3 regions of the Agaribacter flavus genome follow, and region 3 is predicted to be linked to each of the others. Evidence: predicted binding sites of a transcription regulator. Region 3 holds the regulator's gene; each other region holds the start of a gene.
What was found. Region 3 encodes sigma-54, which starts transcription at its own class of promoters, with help from an activator protein. Its sites were predicted from a motif close to GTTGGCACGNNNNTNGNNT; they were not measured.

Region 1 (7,416 bases), on a different contig from region 3:
TAGCTATCTCGTACAATTTGTACATCGGTAATGGTTACACTAGAAGTTTGTCACCAGAATATTATGTGCCACATACCTTATGGCCACCGGGAATGCCGATTCTGCTCATGCCTGCTGTTATGATAAGTGATGGCAGTGACATTAATTGGTATGCAGTTAAGTACACCATTATTTTATGTTCACTGTGTGGCTTGCTGCTAATTTGGCATTTTGTCCGCGGTGTCACGCAGAGTAAAAATACGGCGGACATGGCGCTCTTACTCTTCGCGATAAACCCTTTTTATTGGCATTTTTCGCGGACAGGCCTCGCAGAAATGCCCGTGTTCGTCTGGTGTGTTTTGAGCTTGTTGCTTATTCATCGGTATTGGGGAACAGCTGGTGTTCAATTCAGTCAAAAAAAGGCTTTTACTTTAGGTACTGTATTAGGACTAGGGATGATGCTAAAAGGGAGCTTGATTGGCATCGCTTTTATCCCCTTTGCAATGATCGTCTTTCGTTATTTTTCGCGCCAACCCCTGCAATACCTAAAACAAGCATTTCTATTTTGTCTTGGTTTTTTTGTTATTTTCGCTATCTGGAACATTCGCAACGGTTTTATAGACAAGACAAACCTCGGATTTGACGGAGTGAGTCAGGTACAAATGCTATTTAAGTTAGTGGTTGAGGATCCTGAAAGCCGTTTTAGAACGATACCTGAACTCATCGCGACGGCTCGCGAGAACATTACTTGGTATGCTATTTTCCTGATCCCCAGAGAGCTTTTACCATTTTTACATTTGTTTGAACTGGATCAGCTCCCAATGGGCAGTATTATTTTCCTATTGCTGTCAGCTTGTATTGTTGCGCTTGCTTTTCCCTTAAATGTGACAAATCTTGGTTCAATGGTCATTATCATGCCAATGGTGTTAATGAATATGTTGATGGTAATTGGTGGCTCTGAAAGATATTGGGTTCCCATCAGTTTGTTACTAATGCTATCTATTATCGTCAATGTTTCGACTAATACAGTACTCATACCATACTTACATAAATTAAATAGAGTGCGATACAAAATTGTCGTGTTACTTCCTTATGTTCTGTCAATGCTGAGCTATGTTCATATACAACTTAGTCAACCCTATAACGAAAGAGAAGACTATCCAGAGTTTGCTGAACTACTGATGTCTATCGAAGACTATTGTCGAAAAGAGGGCGGGCGAAACATAGTCGTTAAGTCCCGAAACAATAATGCGGTGCAGTTTGTTACGGGTTGTCAAGCACCTGACATGAGGCCAAAGTTAGGTTTTTATCCGCAATACAACGCTGCCATTGTGAGAATAGCAGACATGGCTGAATTAAATGGTAAAAAGCGAATAATCAGCCAAAATGACATTTGGGCATTTGTCGCGCTTGAAAAAAACTAAGCTGATGTGATGGTTTGCCCCTTTTCGGCATCACATCAGGTTAACTAGAATCTACTGATTGTAAGCCACTAACGCTTTTGATGCTTTTCTCTATTCAGTAGTTTTTGGTTTGGGTGCTTTTTGAGAAGCACATACACCGCGCCTAAGCCTCCATGTTGTTTTAGCGCAGTATGAAAAGCTATGACGGCGTCCATTTCCTGCAACCACTGATTGACATAACTTTTTATAAAGGCTGGAAAGGGTTGACTGTTTTTTCCTATCCCATGGTCAATAAGTAGTGTGCGCACACCCCTTTCGTGGCACTCAGTGATCGTTTGATACAGGCTTAAACGCGCATCATCAAATCCCAGATGCTTGAGTACCAAGCGAGAATCTATGTGGTATTTGCCCAAACGCAGGTTCTTGTATACACCTTCTTGCACGCCGTCTTTTTTGTAAGAAATGAAATCCAGAGGAGCAACGGGATTGACGTATTCAATACTTAATCCGTTATCGTCTAACGCCGTTTGTTTTTCAATTGCTTGTCTTTTTAGGGTTTGTGCTAAGGACGGAGGCCGAGAACTGCTGTTGATAAATTTTTCTTTGACCACTAGAGGTTTTACGTCAGCCATTTCTTCATAAAAGGATAGATCGTTTGCTTCACTGGTCATCACCGCCTCCTACGCAAATTCAATGGCGCGTCCTGCAGGATTCGAACCTGCGGCCTGTCCCTTAGGAGGGGACCGCTCTATCCAGCTGAGCTAAGGACGCTTTAGCCGGATATCCTAACGAAATTTCCGTTTTTTGAAAATACCCAAAGCGAATCTTATTGCCGAGCTACGTAATCATTCGGTTGCACATTACCAAGTAGCCCATTATCTATTGCTGATACTGTCGCTGTGTTACTGAACACTTGTCGCACCACCAATGTGGTCGGATGCAGCACAAATTGACGATACTCCTGACCAAATGGGTCAGAAATCTGCTTAACATTAAACAAGGTAAGTTGATCACCGGCTTGTACTTGGTGCGTGCGGCCGAGGTTAATTTGCAATTGGTTATTTGCTACTGCCAATACTCTGCCCATCGTCGGTTGACAAAGTGCAAACTCTTCGAGGTCAGCAATACTGGATTGCAGTTGTTCTTTTATATTCTGCCCATATTGGCTTAGCCAAAAGTCTTGTGAGCTCACATCTACCGTTTCATGTGTATCAAACATCCATGGTGATCTTGAGTTGTATTGCTGTGTGTATAGGTTTTCACCGGTCGCACCATTGATCAAACTGAGAGTAAAATTGAAGGCTCTTGCATGTTTTGCCTGACGATAAAACTCGAATGCGGAAGGTTTGGAAGTATCTACGCTAATGTCGTCTAAGGTGACAATTAGCACGTATTGGGTATTCGTTTTATTCGCTAAAAACTTTGCATGATGGGCGATGTCTGCCTGATGCCAGTCAAATACATAAGGTTCAATATGTGAGAGGTGCATACTGGGCGTATAGGTATTGATCATGTCTTGCATTTGTAAGGCGAGCTCACCGCCCAATTTATTAATTCCACCTATACTCGCTTGTGCTTCGTAGCGAATCGGAAAATATGTTGTAGCTAGTCTTTTGGTGTAATCTGCAGCACTACATTGATTTTTTTGCGCAAAAATATCGGCACGAATCGACACAGACACAACGCCATCTTGATATATTTCATCTATGAGTTCGACGCTATTAACTTCTCCACCTGAACGGATTTCGATATGGTCATTTGTGAGTAGACCATTGCTTATTTGCTGTACGCTTCTCACACTTGCGCCAGCAAAGAGTAAAGCTTGTTTTACTGCTTCTTGCGTGGCTTGTTGCTTGGCTTGTTCTTTATTGCCGTCAACAACAACAGCTTGGCCTGTTGCCGAAAACCATGCTGCATAGGTATAGGGGGTACCGGCAATGATACAAAACAGGTAAAACCCAACTATACGTACTGAAATTGCCCATGAGCACTTACTTTGTTTATTCGTCATAGCGATAGACCATTCTCACCTTGCTTACTATTTGGAACATATTCAACTCCCATGCCAGATCCCCTGAAATATGTGTATTTTTGTGCTTGATACCAAAGGTCAACAGACCCTAGCATCTAAAGACCTTTTCACATCTTGTATCTATATTGACTGAGCGTTGGCACAAGCTTTGCTAAATCACTAATAATCCCTATTTGATAATTGCAGAATATTTGCTGTGATCGCCGATAAAAAAGAGCTGAAACATGCGTGATATATTTGATAAACGTTGGTCATTTAACTATTTGAAATGCAAGAGCCTAGCCATGATTTCGTTTGGTATTTGCACGTTGCTGTTGGGTGGCTGCCAATCACTGTTCACTAAACATGTTGAGTGGGAAACAATTGAACCCGAGAGTTACCCAATACTATCGGCTGTTGGTTACGCACCAATAAATGCGCAATTGGGTGGGGATGCTTCGATTAAGCGACTGCAAGCGATCAAAGCTTCAAAGCTCGATGCATATCGAGAGTTAGCCGAGCAAGTTTATGGACAAAAAGTTGACGGTGAACAATCGTTAGCCAATCTTGTGTTAACAAACAACCAGCTTCAATCCTCTGTTGAAGGCGTGATCCGTGGTGCAAGAGTAGTAAAAACCTATCCCGTTGGTGAAGATACCTATGCAACAGAGTTAGAGTTAAATATGGCGACGGTATACGATCTATATTTATCAACAGCCAAACCCAAAAAAATCAGAAAAGTCAGTTATTACTAGGGTTGGAGCAGGAATATGTTTGTCGTAAGGTATAACTCTACTGAAACCAGAAGTACTGATTTGAGGGGAAAAGTTTTGCCTCTTTTGCGAATAGAAACCGACAACGTTCTGCCTGTTTGATTGTTGTGTTTTTGAACAACGCTAAACTTACTTGAGTCTCTACTGCTATATTTTAAACTGGCTAACCACGGTGTTTCTACCCATGTTTTTGCCTTGGTAGAGCAGGGCATCTGCTCTTCTAATTGCCTCTTCCAAGTTTTCACTATTTGACACTTCGACTACACCACAAGTGATTGTCAACGATATCGTTCGCTCACTCGCTGTCAGTAATTGTTCGGAAACAGTCTTTCTCAACTTTTCAGCAATACAGGTGCTGACTTCTAACTCAGTAGCTGGCAATAAAATGATGAATTCTTCGCCGCCCCAGCGAGAAAAAACATCGGAAGATCTTAATTGGCTTTTCACAAAATCTGACAATTTGTTTAAAACAATATCACCTATTTCGTGGCCGTATGAATCATTCACTTTTTTAAAGAAGTCGATATCAAACATAATGATTGAGCTGGCTAGCTGTGTTCGTGTTTGTGCAGCGTAGTCGCGCGCTGCCGCTTGGTTAAAGCCTCTTCGATTTAGAATACCGGTGAGTGGGTCTAGGGTAACAAGCTCGCGCAGTCGCATGTTTGCTTCTGTTAGCGCGCTGGTTTTTTCTTCAACTAATTTAGTTAATCGAGCAGACTGACGCTCTAGACTATAAACTCGCCATTTGTAGAGGATATACAAAAAGCCAAAGCTGGCTAAGACGAATACCATAATGACCGGCTTTCGCTGCCACCAAGGCGGAGTAACTTCAATTTGTAATGTTGCGGGTGTACCGGACCATTCGCCATAGGGGTTGGTCGATTTCACTTGCAGTTGATAATAACCTGCAGAAAGGTTGGTAAAAGTTAGCTCTTGTTTGTCGGTTTCAATTTCTCGCCAATGCTTATCGAAACCAAGTAAACGATAGGCATATTTGATTTTGTTGGGTGCATTGTATTCAATTGCTGCAAAGCCGATTGACATCATGATGACATCGGGTGATACGTGCATCGAGTCGAGAGGTTTAAGAAGGTGATGAGCTAACGAGTGGGTTTCGTCATGAGCATGTTGACTGCCATGAGAAATAGTACTGAACTTTGTAAATTGTACTAATGGCTGTCCTTTGGGCTTGAGTATCTCACTCGGGTGAAAATAGCTTAAACCCGATACGCCAGGAAAAAATATTCTTCCAAACTTGTCTGTCGCATGAGCACCAATAAAATACCCAGAGGAATTCACGCCTGTATAGCCATCAAAAAACTCTATTCTGCTTAAGTCCCGACTTATTTTAACAATGTTTTTGTTGGTGCTGAGCCAAATGTTACCTAGGTCATCCTGTTCCATGGCTCCAATTGATAAGGTTGCAATGGGCGTGTCTGTAAATAAGCGCGTAAAAGAAGCATTGGTGTTCTCCGCTGCAGTACTCATTCGTTCGACACCTTTGCCTAGTGTGCCCAATAGATAATCACCATCAGATAACGCCAATACAGACGTGATGGCCTGAGCGTGGAGTGAGTTTTCTCCATTTGCACGAAAATGCGCGACTATGCCATTTTCTTGTTCGAGTACGTACAAGCCATCTATTGTCGAGGCGAATATTTGGTTACCGTGAGTTGACAATATATAAGACACATGGGGCATTGGATAACTTGCGAGTACTTGCTTTTGTTGCGGATCATAAAGCAACAAGCCTTGGTCATATGTGCCCAACCAAAGTTTTTCATTGCGTGCTTTTGCCAAGGTGTAAATTTTTGTTCCCTTTAAATCGTAGTGTTCCACTGTATTTGTAACATGGTCTATTGCACCCAAGCCCGCCGAAGACGCTAAAAATGTTAAATCCTGCGTACCACAATGACAAATTGAGGTAATGGCGTAATGCGAAATATCTTTATCAAAATCATGTGAGAAGTCATAACTAAGTTTTGCTTGTAAGTCTTCATTTAACAGCCACAAACCTTGATCCGTGGATACAAGCACATCTGACTCATTTAGGATTTCGATATCATATACGGCTTGAGCCTTTGGTATTTCGGCACGATTAAATAATGGCCGCTGATGGTTAACAATATATAAGCCAGTATCTAGTGTGCCGTAAAATATTGTTCCGTCTTTCCCTTGAAAAATTTTCAGTACGTTTTTATCTTTTACTATTGTGATAACTTGGTTGCGTTTAATAGAGTGAAAATCCTCCTGAACTAAGTTGATGCCCTTTGAGCTTGCCACCCAAATAACCCCTGTGTTTAGTTGAATGAGGTCGTTTACTTGTGGACTCAATAGTCCTTGTTGAACAGATAAGTTTCGAATGCTTTGAGGCAAATGTGACTTATCAAACGTGATCTGAAATACCCCACTATTGCTACTTCCTGCCCAAATACGTCCTGCCTTGTCTATTATGATACGCGTCAGACTTTTGTTATTTAAAAGAGGTGGGAGCCATTCTTTAGTTTGGGAGTTGAAGCGATGTAAACCGGTTTTACTGCTCAGATACACAATATTGTTTTTGCTCACTACATCAGTTGTGTCAACTGCGTCACTGACTAAGCGAATGTGCATGGTTTTGTCAGTGTTAGTGTCAGTGTTTGGTGTGCCGATAAACAGCCCTTTATTGGTACCAATCCAAAGATGACTTTTTTCGTCAAAGTACAAAGCTCTCACTACAATAGAGGCTTGCTCGGTATTTGCTTGCGGCAATGGAATACTTTCCAGCTGTCCGCTGTTGGCATCTAGCTTGTCTAAGCCTGCCATAGTGGCAATCCAAAGATCATTGGATTGTTTATGTATTGTGAGGTCGTAAACTAAGTTACCCGAAAGCTTATTCCTCAAGCTGGGAATGTCGTCGATTGAGATTAGCTCTTTGCCGTTAAACTTGTCGATTCCCGCTTGTGTCCCCAACCATAAGTTGCCATGAATATCCTGAGCAATGCTTGTTACCGATATTTGCGACAACCCATCTTGGATACCTATGTTTCTGGTTTGAAAGTTTGATGTTGAAGCGAATGAAAAACTTGACGTGAATAAGGCAGTGAAAAGCAGCAAGCGCTTGACATAAAAACGCCATATGTGTTGTTCGAGAGAATACAGCTTTTTCGCTATCAACCAATATCTCACTAATCTTGATTAATGATTGTATAAAAAACGATCAGTTTGAGAATGGTATGATTAAAGTGAGGTAAGTACAAACCTTTCAAAA
Region 2 (7,416 bases), on a different contig from region 3:
GGAAAGCTCGATAAACACGTATCCGAATTTAAGCTAGCCTAATCATTTTTTTGGCTATGCTTTCGCGAGGAGCATAGCCGCCTCAGCTTTCTTCTTTACTGCTATGTGCAATCAAAGCCGATACTCCAGTATTATTTTCTGGTCTGTCCCTTACTTACATGCTTGCATGCACATCAAAGCACCAGCGCATGGCATTGAAGTCACAGCAATAGAGTTCATAATCATGTAATGCTACCCTACACCCTGTTGAGGCTCTTTTATATTAGTGCATCTTCTATAATAGGTCGGAAAAATGCAGGTGACAAACGTGGACATGTCCCTAAAAAACAATAATACACGGTATCAAGCCAATAAATTTAATGGGAATTTCACTCAATTTGAAAGTTAACTATTTCCTCATGGCGCCTTTTCGCTGGTTTAAACGTCATTTTTTTCAAATTCTGCTTGTTAGCATTGTTGCTTTGGGTAGCTACTTTTTTTATTTAGACGCACAGGTGAAACAGCGGTTTTCGGGTAACAAGTGGGAGGTGCCCGCGCAAGTCTATGCCCGTCCCATGGTTATTGCAGTGCAACAAGAAATAAGTCCAAATGAGATAATTGATGAGCTTCAACTGTTAGGATACAGGAAGGTAAATACCGTTGTATCTGTCGGTGAATATGCTTTCAAAGATAATAAACTAAAAATTTATCGCCGCGCGTTCAATTACATTGATATTGACGCACCAGAGCGCATTGTAGAAATCACTTGGCAAGCGCAAAAAGTCTCTCAAATCAACCTGCTTTCGAGTAAGCAGAAGTCTCGAAGAATCATGCTTGAACCATGGTTGGTGTCTCGTCTAGTGGGGGGATTAGATGAAGATCGTATGCTCGTTCAAGAAGGCTCCATTCCGGATATCTTGAAAATTGCACTAACAGAAGTCGAAGACAAGGCTTTTTATGAGCATCATGGGATATCACCAATAGGTATTCTTCGCGCCCTAGTGGCTAATTTGTCGGCGGGTAAGACAGTACAAGGTGGCAGTACCCTTACCCAGCAACTGGTTAAAAATCTTTTTTTAACACGAGAGCGCAGTTACCTCAGAAAAATAAGAGAAGCAGCGATGGCAATTGTTATCGATGCTAGGTATTCCAAAGCAGAAATACTTAATGCATACATTAATGAAGTATTTTTAGGGCAGAATGGCGCAGTGGCCGTACATGGTTTTGGCTTAGCGAGCCACTTCTATTTTAACAAACCGGTGCCAGAATTAGCTTTGGAAGAAGTTGCCACTCTTGTCGCGATGGTTAAAGGACCTTCTTATTACAATCCAGTACGTTACAACGCGCGCACGCAAGAACGCCGGAATTTGGTCTTGCGCATGCTCTTTGATGCTCAACATATAGACGCAAGTGAATATGAAACAGCAATTAATGCACCACTTGTGACCTATAAGAGTGGAAGCTTGGCTTCGGGCAAACATCCCGCTTTTATGGATAAACTCAAAAGTGAAATAAAGCAAGCGATTGATACGCAAGAAATACGAGAGTCAGGCATTAAGCTGTATACGACTTTGGATATTAACGTGCAAAGGCGGGCTGAAGGGGCAGTACAAAAAGTGCTAAATGATAAGCAAAATACTGCATTACCTGAGCTTGAGGCGGCGATGATAGTGAGTGATATTGACACTGGCGGGATTCGTGCGATCGTAGGGGGTAAAGATACCGCTTATGCGGGGTTCAATCGAGCCTTGCATGCCTCGCGCCCTATTGGTTCCTTGATCAAACCGATTGTTTACCTAACTGCACTCAGTCGTCCCGAGCGATATAACTTGGCCTCGCCAATCGAAGACAAACCAATAACACTTGCCAATCAGGCGGGGAAAACATGGCAACCGCAAAATGCCGATAAACAGTTTCGAGGCAAGGTTTTGTTAATCGATGCATTGGTGCATTCTTACAATATTCCGGCAGTCAATGTTGCAATGGATATCGGATTGGAGGAGGTGATCAATACGCTTACGCGCCTAGGGGTAGGTAAACAAGTTGACTTGTTACCTTCCATTGCGCTCGGTGCCATCGAACTATCACCGCTTGAAGTAAATCAAAGCTACCAAACCTTAGCTAATCAGGGAGAACAGATTAAATTGCACTCACTTAGTGCAGTTGTGAATAATAGCAATGAAGTCATTTGGCGACGAAATACTGAACAATCTCAAAGTATCAATAGCGATGTTGCATATTTGTTAAGCTATGCTCTGCACAAAGTTACGCAGGAAGGTACGGCTAAGCGTCTAGGTAAACGATTCCCAAAAGTGAATATGGCTGGAAAAACGGGCACTACAAACGATTATCGAGATAGTTGGTTTTCTGGCTTTGACCGCAATTTGCTTACGACTATTTGGTTAGGCAACGATGAAAATAAACCGGTAAATATGTCTGGTGCGACCGGTGCTATGGAGATTTTTAGTGATTTTCAGCGCAGACAAACACCTAAAAGCCTTTCACAACGTTTTCCTCCTAGTTTAACGATTGCTCATTTTAATGCGAGCTCAGGAGAATTAACCTCACCTGGTTGCGGGGAAGTGGTGAGCCTACCCGCAATCAAATCTTACTTGCCTTTACAAAGCAAATGTAACAATATTTTAACAGAAGAAGCTCAGCCAAAGAAAAGCAATAAAAAGCCATGGTGGGAAAAGCTGTTTAACTAACATAAGGCGGCACCAAAATGGTGCTTATTTTTTGTTTTGCACCAATATATGCCCTCTGTCTGTTACTTTTTTAATGTCTATTTTTGTAAGTGTATGATTATATTGCTTTTACAAAGTTGGCACTCTCTTTGAATTCGGTTTCTTAATAATTTGTTACACATTCAATAATAGCAGGAGCAATCTATGAAATTAGTCACTGCAATCATTAAGCCTTTCAAGCTAGATGATGTTCGTGAAGCGATATCTGAAATTGGTATCGACGGTTTAACCGTGACTGAAGTTAAAGGCTTTGGTCGTCAAAAGGGGCATACTGAGCTTTATCGTGGTGCTGAGTACCAAGTTGACTTTCTTCCAAAAGTTAAGCTTGAAATCGCAGTACAAGACGACCAAGTTGAGCGCTTAGTTGAAGCCATTGTTGGTGCAGCTAAAACGGGCAAAATTGGTGACGGTAAGGTGTTTGTATACGACCTTGAGCAAGCGGTGCGTATCCGTACCGGTGAAGCTGACGCAGACGCGCTTTAATGCGTTAACTAACTACGGAGAACAATAATGGAAATCACATTCGAACTTGGGTATGCATTAGATACCTTTTACTTCTTAATTTGCGGCGCCTTAGTCATGTGGATGGCAGCCGGTTTTGCTATGTTAGAAGCCGGACTTGTTCGCGCAAAAAACACAACTGAAATTTTAACCAAGAACATCGCGCTTTATTCTATCGCTTGTATCATGTACATGGTCTGCGGCTATGCGATTATGTATGGCGGCGACATTTTCTTAAGCGGTATCACTGCGGACGGTGCGACGGGTGCAGAAGAACCTGCAACTTATGCGCCTTCAGCTGACTTCTTCTTTCAAGTAGTATTTGTTGCTACTGCCATGTCAATTGTTTCTGGTGCTGTAGCAGAACGTATGAAGCTATGGGCTTTCTTGTTATTTGCTGTTGTGATGACAGGTTTCATTTACCCAATGGAAGGCTCTTGGACATGGGGCGGAAACCCTGTGTTTGGTATGTACACACTAGGTGACCTTGGTTTCTCAGACTTTGCGGGTTCTGGTATCGTGCACATGGCTGGTGCGGCTGCTGCTTTAGCAGGTGTGCTTGTGTTAGGAGCACGTAAAGGAAAATACACTGCTGATGGCAAAGTTGTTGCTATCCCAGGTGCTAACTTACCACTTGCTACTCTTGGTACATTCATCTTGTGGATGGGCTGGTTTGGTTTCAACGGTGGTTCTGTATTAGCAACTGCATCGGTAGAAAGTGCTAACGCGGTAGCGGTAGTATTTATGAACACCAATGCAGCGGCGGCCGGTGGTTCTGTTGCAGCTCTACTTATTGCTCGTGTTTTATTCGGTAAGGCTGACTTAACTATGGCATTAAACGGCGCCTTAGCTGGCCTAGTTGCAATCACTGCTGAGCCTTCAACGCCTACTGCTTTACAAGCGACTATTTTTGGTGCAATCGGTGGCGTACTTGTCGTATTTAGCATTATTGGTCTAGATAAGCTTAAGATTGATGATCCAGTGGGTGCGATTTCTGTTCACGGCGTAGTGGGCTTATTAGGTCTATTATTAGTGCCTATCACTAATGGCGAAAACTCTACTTTCTCTGGTCAAATCATTGGTGCTTTAACTATCTTTGTTTGGGTGTTCGTCACCAGTTTCATTGCTTGGACGATCATCAAAGCTATCATCGGCGTACGTGTTTCTGAAGAAGAAGAGTACGAAGGTGTGGATATGAGCGAGTGTGGTTTAGAAGCTTACCCAGATTTTACTACTAAGCGTTCTTAATATACTTAGGGAAGTGTAAAGGGCAGACTGAAAATAATAAGAATAAGACAGAAGAAGAAAAACTCAGTCGCCTACTTTATTCCTTAGTGCTAATGTTAACCCCGCAAATAAGCGGGGTTTTCTGTATGTATACAAGACATTCTCGTCGTGCACCGTTCCTTTTGTTATGCTATGTTTAATAATAAAAACAATAAGTAAGTAACTTATGAAACAAAGATTGTTGTTCGTTTTTTTGTTAGCGTTGGTTTGTTTTGAACTACGTGCTTACGATAGGGTAACAGGCGAGTTGTTTGCGACACGTTCAGAAGTCATTGCACAGCATGGCATGGTCGCGACAAGCCAGCCACTGGCATCCCAAGTGGGCTTAGATGTTCTAAAAAATGGCGGGAATGCAATAGATGCTGCCATTGCTGCTAACGCTATGTTGGGTTTGGTAGAACCAACTGGCTGCGGTATTGGTGGCGACTTGTTTGCGATCGTATGGGATGCAAAAAGCAAACGTTTGTACGGACTGAATGCATCTGGCAGAAGTCCACAAAGTCTGACAAAAGAATATTTTAAAGAACAGGGCTTGAGTAAGATACCTAAGTATGGCTCTTTGCCTGTCTCCGTACCCGGTGCAGTTGACGGGTGGTTTATGCTAAACGAGCGATTTGGCTCACGTGATATGGCAGAATTGCTCGCCCCTACCATTGAGTATGCCAGAAATGGATTTCCTGTTTCTGAACTCATTGCACACTATCTTTCACTTAGTCAAGAACGACTCGGTCATTACCCAGGGTTTACAGAAACATACACGGTTGATGGAAAAACACCGAGCAAGGGACAGATCTTCTCCAATCCCAATTTGGCGGCGACCTATGAAAAAATCGCCAGTGGCGGGCGTGACGCTTTTTATAAAGGTGATATTGCGCGCACCATTGATGCTTTCATGAAAAAACAGGGAGGCTTTTTATCGTATCAAGATATGGCCGCGCATTATTCTGAATGGGTAGACCCGGTTTCAACCAGCTACAGGGGCTATGATGTTTGGGAGTTACCGCCTAATGGACAAGGGATTGCGGCGCTACAAATTTTAAATGTCCTCGAATTATATGATATTGAAGGTATGGGAAGAGATTCTCCTGAATTCATCCACACCTTTGTCGAAGCTAAAAAACTCGCATTCGAAGATCGTGCTAAATTTTACTCGGATCCGATGTTTAATGAGATACCTGTTGGTAAGCTCATTTCTAAAGATTATGCGAAGGAGCGGCAACAATTAATATCGCCTGATCGCGCGGCCAAACGCGTAGATGCAGGGCTAAACGAAGGCGATACCATTTACCTCACAGTAGCAGATAAGTTTGGCAATATGGTGTCACTGATCCAAAGCAATTACCGAGGCATGGGGTCGGGCATGATACCGACGGATTTGGGGTTTATGTTGCAAAATCGCGGTGAAATGTTCGCCTTGAAAGACGGGCATTACAATGAATTCGCACCAGGGAAACGCCCGTTTCACACAATTATCCCTGCTTTTGTGACAAAAAATAGCAAACCCTTAATGAGCTTTGGCGTAATGGGTGGGGGCACTCAGCCCCAGATGCATGCCCAAATTATTGTGAACATGATAGATTTTGGTATGAACTTACAAGAAGCCGGTGATGCGCCGCGTATTTTACATTCTGGGTCTAGTACGCCCGAGGGTGATCTTATGACAGACGGCGGATATGTCAGCTTAGAGTCGGGATTTTCTGCAAAAACACGACGAGAGCTTATGAAAAAAGGGCATAAACTACAAGACGTAGTAGGCGCTTACGGCGGGTACCAAGCAATTTTGTTTGACCAAGAACAAGGTGTGTATTATGGCGCATCTGAATCACGCAAGGATGGGCAAGCTGTTGGTTATTAAGATTAAGCGAAAAAGACCGTACTCAGCGGGAAAGTCTATGTGTTCAAATAATATAGAGAAGCATATATGAGCCAGGCACAAAAGGGGGTATGTGCAGAACCCAACTTGCATGCTCAATATCTGCTTTTTAATGTAGTAGACGACGACTTTGCGACTATTAGAAGCAAACTCGCGGCATGCCTTGATATATTCGACTACTATGAAGATGAACATTATGAAGCCATGGTATCGGGTTTAATCGGAATAGGCAGTAATTTTTGGTCAGACATCTACCCAGAAAGTAAGCCTCAAGGGTTATTACCCTTTCCTGATATGCAATGCGATGACCGATGTGCACCTGTCATGTTAGCTGACATTTTTATACAAATTAGGGCTGATCGTCTCGATATTTGTCACGAAATGGGTATTAAAATTGTCGAACTACTTAAAATGCATACCGAAATGGTAGAGCAAGTAAGAGCGTTTCGCTATTTAGATGGTCGCGATCTCACAGGCTATGTGATTACCGATGACAATCCGAGAGGAATAAAGAAATTTGATATTGCTGTGGTAGGTGATAATGACCCCGAATATGCAGGGGGCAGCTACATACATATTCAGCGCTACAGGCACGACATGGTGCGTTGGGATGCTTTGTCTGATGCCAGGCAAGAAAAAGTCATTGGGCGAACTAGAGAGCACAACTTGCCCGTCGTCGATTCTGGGCTCTCTACTCATGCTTTTAGAACCAAAGTGACAGGTCCAAATGGTGAATATCCTACCTTGCTCAATCAAAGCATGCCGTATGGAAACATGAGTGTCCAGGGTTTGTATTTTGTGAGTTGCGCGCGTGACCCAATGGCCTTTCGAAACTATCTGCATAGTCGCATTTATGGTGATCAACACGGGCACTACGACCGTTTACTTGATTACACAAACGCTGAGACAGGCGCGGCATTTTTTGCCCCGTCCATTGCTTACATCCGACGGCAAGCTGGCTAGTGAAGTGAATAAATTGTTTTACAAAGCAACAATGCCATTCCATTTGCTGTCTTGTTTAGCTTGTTG
Region 3 (7,416 bases):
GTAGAGTTCAGAGCGCTTGATCGCGTGCACATCCTGCCCCATAAACTCAACACGCCCGCTGTCTGGAGCCAACTGCCCCCCTATCAACTTTAATAAGGTGGTTTTTCCAATACCACTAGGCCCCATGATCGCTGTAATTTTTCCCCTTTGGACTTTTAAAGAAACATTGTCATAAATGACACGTTCTCCACGGTTAAAAGTCATATTTTCAACAGAAATAAGGTTGTTGGTCATAATATTTAGCACACGTTCCTTCGGGGAAATGGTTTGTAACTTTACAGGTAATTACAGGCCGGTTTTTCATATAGGCTGCTGTTTATGGATTCATTCTAGCCTATTTCAAGTACATAGACCGAAATTTAGTGTTAAAAATTGTAAGAAAAGGCTGCATTTTTTTACGTAAGTAAAAGTGCCTTTTCGAGAATTGCTTCATAAATTCCAAATTATTGCGATTTGTTTACAAAAAAAGCGTTCATTTATAAAAGCACGGAAAAACGACATCACAACAGCAAAACTTGTGTTAAGCTCAAAGAAGTGCTTGTCTAACTTGAATTTCTACTAGTTAGAACATATTTAGACGTAATTGGTAAGTCATACTTAAAATAGTCAAAAAACGTGATAACAAATCTTGTCATTTTCTTTATTGGGTTATTAGTACTAAGTTGGAGTGCTGATAGATTTGTTTATGGTGCTTCTGCGCTGGCAAAGAATATAGGTGTTTCACCTATGCTTATTGGCCTAACTATTGTTGCAATGGGCTCTTCAGCGCCAGAAATTGTAGTCAGCGCGACAGCTTCGTTAGCGGGTAAAACAGATACGGCAGTAGGTAACGCCCTCGGCTCCAATATCACGAACATTGCTTTAGTATTGGGCTTCACAGCTATTATTAAACCTTTACTTGTATCATCCACTACCTTAAAAAGAGAATTACCTGTTCTCTTGCTTATTTCATTGTTGGCCGTTTACTTTATTGATGATAGCTACCTTTCTCGAATCGAAGGCATTGTACTTATCACCTTGTTCGTTTTAGTCATCGCTGGGATGGCACTGCTATCATTTAAAGTGGACAAAGGCGATCCGCTCATAGCTGAAACTGAAGACGAAGTACCGAGTGGCGTTAGTACCCAAGCAGCGGTTTTTTGGGTGGTAGTCGGACTGATACTTCTCCCCTTAAGTGCTAACTTTCTCGTCGACTCTGCCGTTTTTATCGCAAAATATTTTGGGATTAGTGATTTGGTGATTGGTCTAACAATTATTGCCATAGGTACTAGCTTACCGGAGTTGGCTGCCAGTATAGCCGGAGTACTAAAAGGAGAAGACGACTTAGCACTTGGTAACATTATCGGCTCAAACATATTTAACCTGTTAGCTGTATTAGCCATGCCTGGTTTGATAATGCCTTCGGAAATTGACGGCTCAGCTTCAAGTAGAGACTCCATGATCATGCTGGGTTTAACTGTGCTGCTATTCATTTTTTGCTTCAATATTCGCGGTTCAAGGCGAATATCAAGAATCGAAGGTAGCATTTTTGTTATTAGCTTTCTCGCTTACCAATACTTCTTATTCATGTGAGAACAATGAGCTATCTAGAATCCGCAAGGCGTACCTTTGAAAACCAAGTAAATGCCCTTATCGAATTGAGTCAGTCTCTAAATGAAGACTTTTCAGAAGCATGTACCTTACTACAAAGATGCAAAGGCAAAGTCGTGGTGACCGGTATGGGAAAGTCGGGGCATATCGGCAATAAAATTGCCGCGACATTGGCAAGCACGGGCACGCCCTCATTTTTTATGCACCCAGCTGAAGCAAATCATGGTGATTTAGGCATGCTTGGCACTGAGGATGTAGTAGTCGCGATTTCAAGCAGTGGTGAAACCTCTGAGCTTCTCAACATACTGCCATCTATAAAGCGATTAAAAATCCCGATACTGGCTATTACCAATAATAAGCATAGCAACCTAGCTAAATTTGCGGATATTAGTTTGGATTTAAACATTAAGAATGAAGCCTGTTCACTTGGTTTAGCGCCGACAACCAGTACCACAGCAACACTTGTGTTAGGCGATGCGTTAGCAATCGCATTGCTTGAATCTAAAGGTTTTACACAAGAAGACTTTGCCTTTTCTCACCCAGGAGGCTCGTTAGGAAAACGCTTGTTGCTCTCCGTAGCCGATGTCATGGTAACGGGTGCAGCAGTACCTGTGTCGCAGTACGATGATGTGCTCTCAACAGCCTTATTCGAAATATCATCAAAAGGCCTAGGCTTAACATCAATAGTAAAAGATGATGTGATGATAGGTGTATTTACTGACGGCGATTTACGCAGGACTCTCGATAAACAAGTAGATTTGCATACCGTTGCCGTTGAAGATGTAATGACAACTCCTGGCTACACTATTCCCGCTAGTGCACTTGCCATGGACGCAGTGAACATGATGCAAGAAAAACGAGTCAATGCTCTAATAGTAACCAATGAAGTAGGTAAACCTGTTGGCGCATTAAATATGCACATGCTTTTACAAACAGGCGTTATCTAATGAATACAGTCGACACATTATATGGAAAAGTGCCTTCACATATTTTAACAGCCTGTAAAGATTTAAAACTCTTGGTACTTGATGTCGACGGTGTATTGTCAGACGGCTATGTATTCATGGGCAATAGCGGTGAAGAGCTAAAAGCATTCAATACCAAAGATGGTTATGGTATCAAAGCAGTGATAAGTGAAGGTGTCAAAGTTGCCGTTATCACGGGTCGACAGTCAAATATCGTTGAACAGCGAATGCGCTCTCTAAACGTCAATTACATAGTACAAGGGCAGGAAAATAAAAGCCAAGCCATCAGAGCTATTATGACCGAATTAAATTGCACAAAATCATCCGTTGCAAGTATCGGTGATGATATGCCCGATATTGGGCTATTTGACAACAGTGGGATAAAAGTTGCTGTCAACGATGCCCATCCTTATATATTGGGTCAAGCAGATTTTGTTACCTCGCTTGCAGGCGGTCGTGGCGCAGTGAGAGAGTTTTGCGATTTGATATTAATGGCTCGCGGAGCCTTATACAAGCAACACAGTGCGAGCGTATAGCCTATGAATAGAGTCGGTTGGAGTGTCGCTTTCGTTTTCTCTGTCGTCTTAGGTCTTTACTTGTTCATTATATACGATGACGAACAGCCCCCCAGTCAAACTGACAGTGAGTTGTCGATGACCCCAACGTATGAAGCTATTAATTTGGACAGTAAGCTTTATGATGACGAAGGATTACTCAGTCATCAAGTGTCTGCTGACAAAATGGAGCATTATCAGCAACTAGGGTTTATGGTTTTTGACAATCCGGTATATACTGTGTTTCTTGAATCTGGCGAACCTTGGCGTATTACCGCTGAAGAAGGCACATTATACGGCAGCAGTAGAATTCAATTAGAACACAATGTAAAAATTATCAACTTAAATACCACTGAATTCGTCAAGCAGATACAAACAGAGTACATAGAAATAAACCTCGACCAAAAGACCTTATTTTCGGATCAAGAAGTAGAAATTTTCGGTGACAATTACTCAGTGAAAAGCATTGGTATCCAAGGTAATTTAGCCACACAACAATACGAGTTAAAGCAACATGTTCAAAGCCAGTATTTTCCGCAATAGATACTGCATAAAAACAACTAGTAAGGTAGCCCTTTCTGCCTTACTTTTCGCTGTTTTTACCGCCGCAGTCGCGCAAGAAGCTGACGAGCAATCAGACTCAGAGGAAACGCAACACAATATTGCAACAGACTTTCAGCAGACGATTAAAATTCGTTCTCGAAACCAGTTGCTCAACGGCAAAAGCAAAACATCAGTCCTTGTGGACGAGGTATTGATTTTACAGGGCAGCCTAAAAATAACTGCTGATAGAGTAGAAATGAATGCTGCTGCTGGCAAGGGCAAAGAAGTCATCTCAGCTATTGGTCAAGCAGCCACATATCAACAAAAACTAGAAGATGGTAGTTTAGTATCCGCGCGAGCAAGTTCTATAAAATATGACGTGGCGACACGCGAGATCAGCCTGACGGGTAACGCGCAAATTTCTCAAAATGACTCTACAGTCTCCGCTGATAGTATTGCATACAACATGACTGAACAAAAAATCATCGCAAGCACAGATGGAAACAGTGAAAAAACGGTCAGTACTGTCATTAGCGTAGGCGATTTTGACAATAGCGAAGACAAAGGCAATGAAAAATGAGTAGTACGCTTTGTGCTAAAAACCTCGCAAAATCGTATAAATCCAGACAAGTAGTACGTGATGTAAGCATTGAAGTGTCTACAGGGCAAATAGTCGGATTGCTTGGCCCGAATGGAGCTGGTAAAACAACTACCTTTTACATGATAGTCGGTCTTGTGCAGCTCGATAAGGGGGAAATATCCATCGACCAAAATGATCTGTCATTATTGCCTATGCACGAACGCGCGCGGCATGGTATCGGGTATTTACCACAAGAGGCTTCTATTTTTCGAAAATTAACTGTATTTGAAAACTTAATGGCCATATTGCAAACGCGAAAAGAGTTGAGTAACCAACAACGAGAACAGCAAGCTGACGAATTATTGGACGACTTCAACATCAATCATATTCGCAATAATTTAGGCATGAGTTTATCTGGTGGAGAAAGGCGAAGAGTAGAGATAGCGAGAGCTTTAGCAGCAAACCCCAAATTTATTTTGCTCGATGAACCCTTCGCAGGTGTTGACCCAATTTCTGTTAGTGATATAAAGAAGATTATATATCAGTTAAAAGATCGTGGCATTGGTGTGCTGATCACAGACCACAATGTGAAAGAAACACTAGACGTTTGTGAAACCGCATACATCGTTAGCCATGGTTCTCTAATAGCCTCAGGTAGTGCAGATGATGTATTATCAAACCAAGAAGTTAGAGACGTGTATCTTGGCGAACAATTTTCGATGTAGGTCTTTGCATGGTAGCTTTAAATTATTGTTCTGTAACCAGATGTAATTTCGGCTTAGATGTAAAAAAAGGAAAGTAATGAAACCCTCGTTACAGTTAAAATTTAGTCAACAACTTACCATGACACCCCAGCTTCAACAGGCTATCAAACTGTTGCAGCTATCTACGCTTGACCTCCAACAAGAAATTCAAGAGGCGCTAGAATCCAACCCTCTCCTTGAACTGTCCGAAGCAAATTTTGAGCAAAATGATGCGACTAATAGCAAAGGTGACGACAGTTCTACCGGCAGTAATGCAGAAACGCAAACCAATGGGGAAACCAATGCCTCATCAGATACATCTGTCAGTATGGAAGATGCGGTAGACAGTCACGATGCACTTCAAAATGGTGATTTACCCAATGATCTTCCCATTGACAGTTCGTGGGACGAGTATCTTGGCTCCAGCTCAGCGCCGGTAAAAATGATCGGAAGTAACCCTGATGAAGATTTTGTTTTTCAAGGCGAGACGACCGACTCCATTCAGGATCACTTGTTTTGGCAAGTACAGATGAGCCATTTCACAGAAGTAGATAAAAGTATTGCGATAGCCATTATAGACTCGATTGATGAATCAGGGTACTTAACAAGTTCTTGTGAAGAAATAGTTGAGTCACTCGACAACGAAGAAGTAGAAATCGAAGAAGTAGAGTGCGTACTAAAACGTATTCAATTACTTGATCCTATCGGCTCAGGTGCGAGAAACGTGCAAGAATGCCTGCTTATTCAACTCAAGCAATTTGCTCAAGGTACGCCATGGCTAGAAGAAGCGAAAGACTTGATTAAAGAGTATGCAGAGTTATTGGGGAGCAAGGATTATCGCACTCTGATGCGTAAAACCAAGTTAAAGGAAGAGCAGTTAAAAGAGGTGATGCGCTTACTAAAAACCTTGAATCCTCGACCAGGTAGCGCTATCTCAACTAAAGAGCCTGAATACATTGTACCAGATGTCAATGTATATAAAAACAAAGGTATCTGGATGGTGGAACTGAACAACGATGCCTTACCAGCCCTTGCGGTGAACGAAACCTACGCTCAAATAGCAAAAACTTCAAAAAATCAGAACGATTCACAATTTATTAAGTCACATTTACAAGAAGCAAAGTGGTTTATTAAAAGTCTGGAGAGTAGAAATGAAACCCTACTCAAAGTGTCACATTGTATTGTGTCCAGACAGAAAGAGTTTTTTGAAAAAGGCCCAGAAAAAATGATACCCATGGTATTAAATGATGTGGCAGAAATGGTAGATATGCATGAATCAACAATATCGCGTGTAACGACGCAGAAGTATATGCATACTCCCAGGGGGATATTTGAATTAAAGTACTTTTTCTCAAGCCACGTGGCGACAGACTCCGGCGAAAATGCCTCGTCCACAGCAATTCGCGCGCTTATCAAAAAGCTCATTGCCGATGAACCACCGGCTAAACCCCTCAGTGATAGTAAGATTGCCCAATTGCTTGCCGATCAAGGAATTAAAGTTGCTCGGCGAACAATCGCAAAATATAGGGAATCGTTAAACATTCCCCCTTCCAACCAACGTAAAAGTCTTATCTAGACTCAATCTAAAGAGGACCTAGCATTATGCAAATTAACTTAACTGGTCATCACGTAGACATTACAGATTCACTGCGTAATTACGTCGACACTAAGTTTGAAAAGCTGGAACGCCACTTTGACCACATCAACAACGTTCATGTAATTTTGAATGTGGAAAAGCTAAGCCAAAAAGCTGAAGCAACCTTACACATAAGCGGAGGTGAAATATTTGCAAATTCGGAGCATACTGATATGTACGCAGCAATCGACGGCTTGATTGACAAGTTAGACCGACAAGTTATTAAGCATAAAGAGAAACTAAAACGACACTAAGTCAAATATGATCATTTCTGACATAATCTCGCTCGACCGAACGCAATGTTCGGTCGAATGCCAAAGCAAAAAGAAAATTTTTGAAATTATTAGCGAAATTGCTATTAAGCAGCACCCCTCGCTCAATCAAGTAGACGTGCTCAATAGCTTACTCTGCAGAGAGCGCATGGGGAGTACCGGCATTGGAAACGGAATTGCCATCCCTCACGGGCGAATAGAGGGTATCTCAAATGTTATTGCTATCATTGTTACCAGTGACCATGCTATTGATTTTGACGCCATAGACAATCAACCTGTTGATATTTTTTTCGCATTACTTGTACCCAAAGAACAAGCAGATTCCCATTTACGCGCCTTGTCGGGAATTGCACAAAAACTCAGTGACAAATCAATTGTGAAAGCGATTCGACGCGCACAAAATAAAAATGAGATTGTGGCAGCGCTAGCTTAGTAACTTACCCAATCCAAGCGAGAGGTTATCAGTGAAACTACTTATCATCAGCGGAAGATCAGGCTCAGGAAAATCAATAGCATTACGCTCACTCGAAGAC

Region 1: a site for sigma-54 is predicted at 3,434-3,452, ahead of ACFOHL_RS09625 (flagella assembly protein FlgT). Genes of this name have one in related genera too.
Region 2: a site for sigma-54 is predicted at 2,803-2,821, ahead of glnK (P-II family nitrogen regulator). Genes of this name have one in related genera too.

The regions. Positions count from the first base shown of each region.
Region 1 is NZ_JBHRSW010000015.1:34,948-42,363, reverse strand. Features, by position in the region: gene ACFOHL_RS09640 (ArnT family glycosyltransferase) at 1-1,403, shown strand, start outside; gene smrA (DNA endonuclease SmrA) at 1,472-2,053, opposite strand; tRNA gene ACFOHL_RS09630 (tRNA-Arg) at 2,077-2,153, opposite strand; gene ACFOHL_RS09625 (flagella assembly protein FlgT) at 2,209-3,393, opposite strand; gene ACFOHL_RS09620 (LPP20 family lipoprotein) at 3,699-4,148, shown strand; gene ACFOHL_RS09615 (ligand-binding sensor domain-containing diguanylate cyclase) at 4,314-7,322, opposite strand.
Region 2 is NZ_JBHRSW010000043.1:51,250-58,665, reverse strand. Features, by position in the region: gene ACFOHL_RS15315 (methyl-accepting chemotaxis protein) at 1-42, shown strand, start outside; gene mrcB (penicillin-binding protein 1B) at 378-2,687, shown strand; gene glnK (P-II family nitrogen regulator) at 2,871-3,209, shown strand; gene ACFOHL_RS15300 (ammonium transporter) at 3,237-4,475, shown strand; gene ggt (gamma-glutamyltransferase) at 4,681-6,369, shown strand; gene ACFOHL_RS15290 (Dyp-type peroxidase) at 6,436-7,350, shown strand; gene ACFOHL_RS15285 (adenylate/guanylate cyclase domain-containing protein) at 7,369-7,416, opposite strand, start outside.
Region 3 is NZ_JBHRSW010000008.1:44,116-51,531, forward strand. Features, by position in the region: gene ACFOHL_RS06735 (ATP-binding cassette domain-containing protein) at 1-234, opposite strand, end outside; gene ACFOHL_RS06740 (calcium/sodium antiporter) at 616-1,572, shown strand; gene ACFOHL_RS06745 (KpsF/GutQ family sugar-phosphate isomerase) at 1,578-2,537, shown strand; gene kdsC (3-deoxy-manno-octulosonate-8-phosphatase KdsC) at 2,537-3,091, shown strand; gene lptC (LPS export ABC transporter periplasmic protein LptC) at 3,095-3,652, shown strand; gene lptA (lipopolysaccharide transport periplasmic protein LptA) at 3,624-4,232, shown strand; gene lptB (LPS export ABC transporter ATP-binding protein) at 4,229-4,957, shown strand; gene ACFOHL_RS06770 (RNA polymerase factor sigma-54) at 5,034-6,551, shown strand; gene hpf (ribosome hibernation promoting factor) at 6,578-6,865, shown strand; gene ptsN (PTS IIA-like nitrogen regulatory protein PtsN) at 6,873-7,316, shown strand; gene rapZ (RNase adapter RapZ) at 7,348-7,416, shown strand, end outside.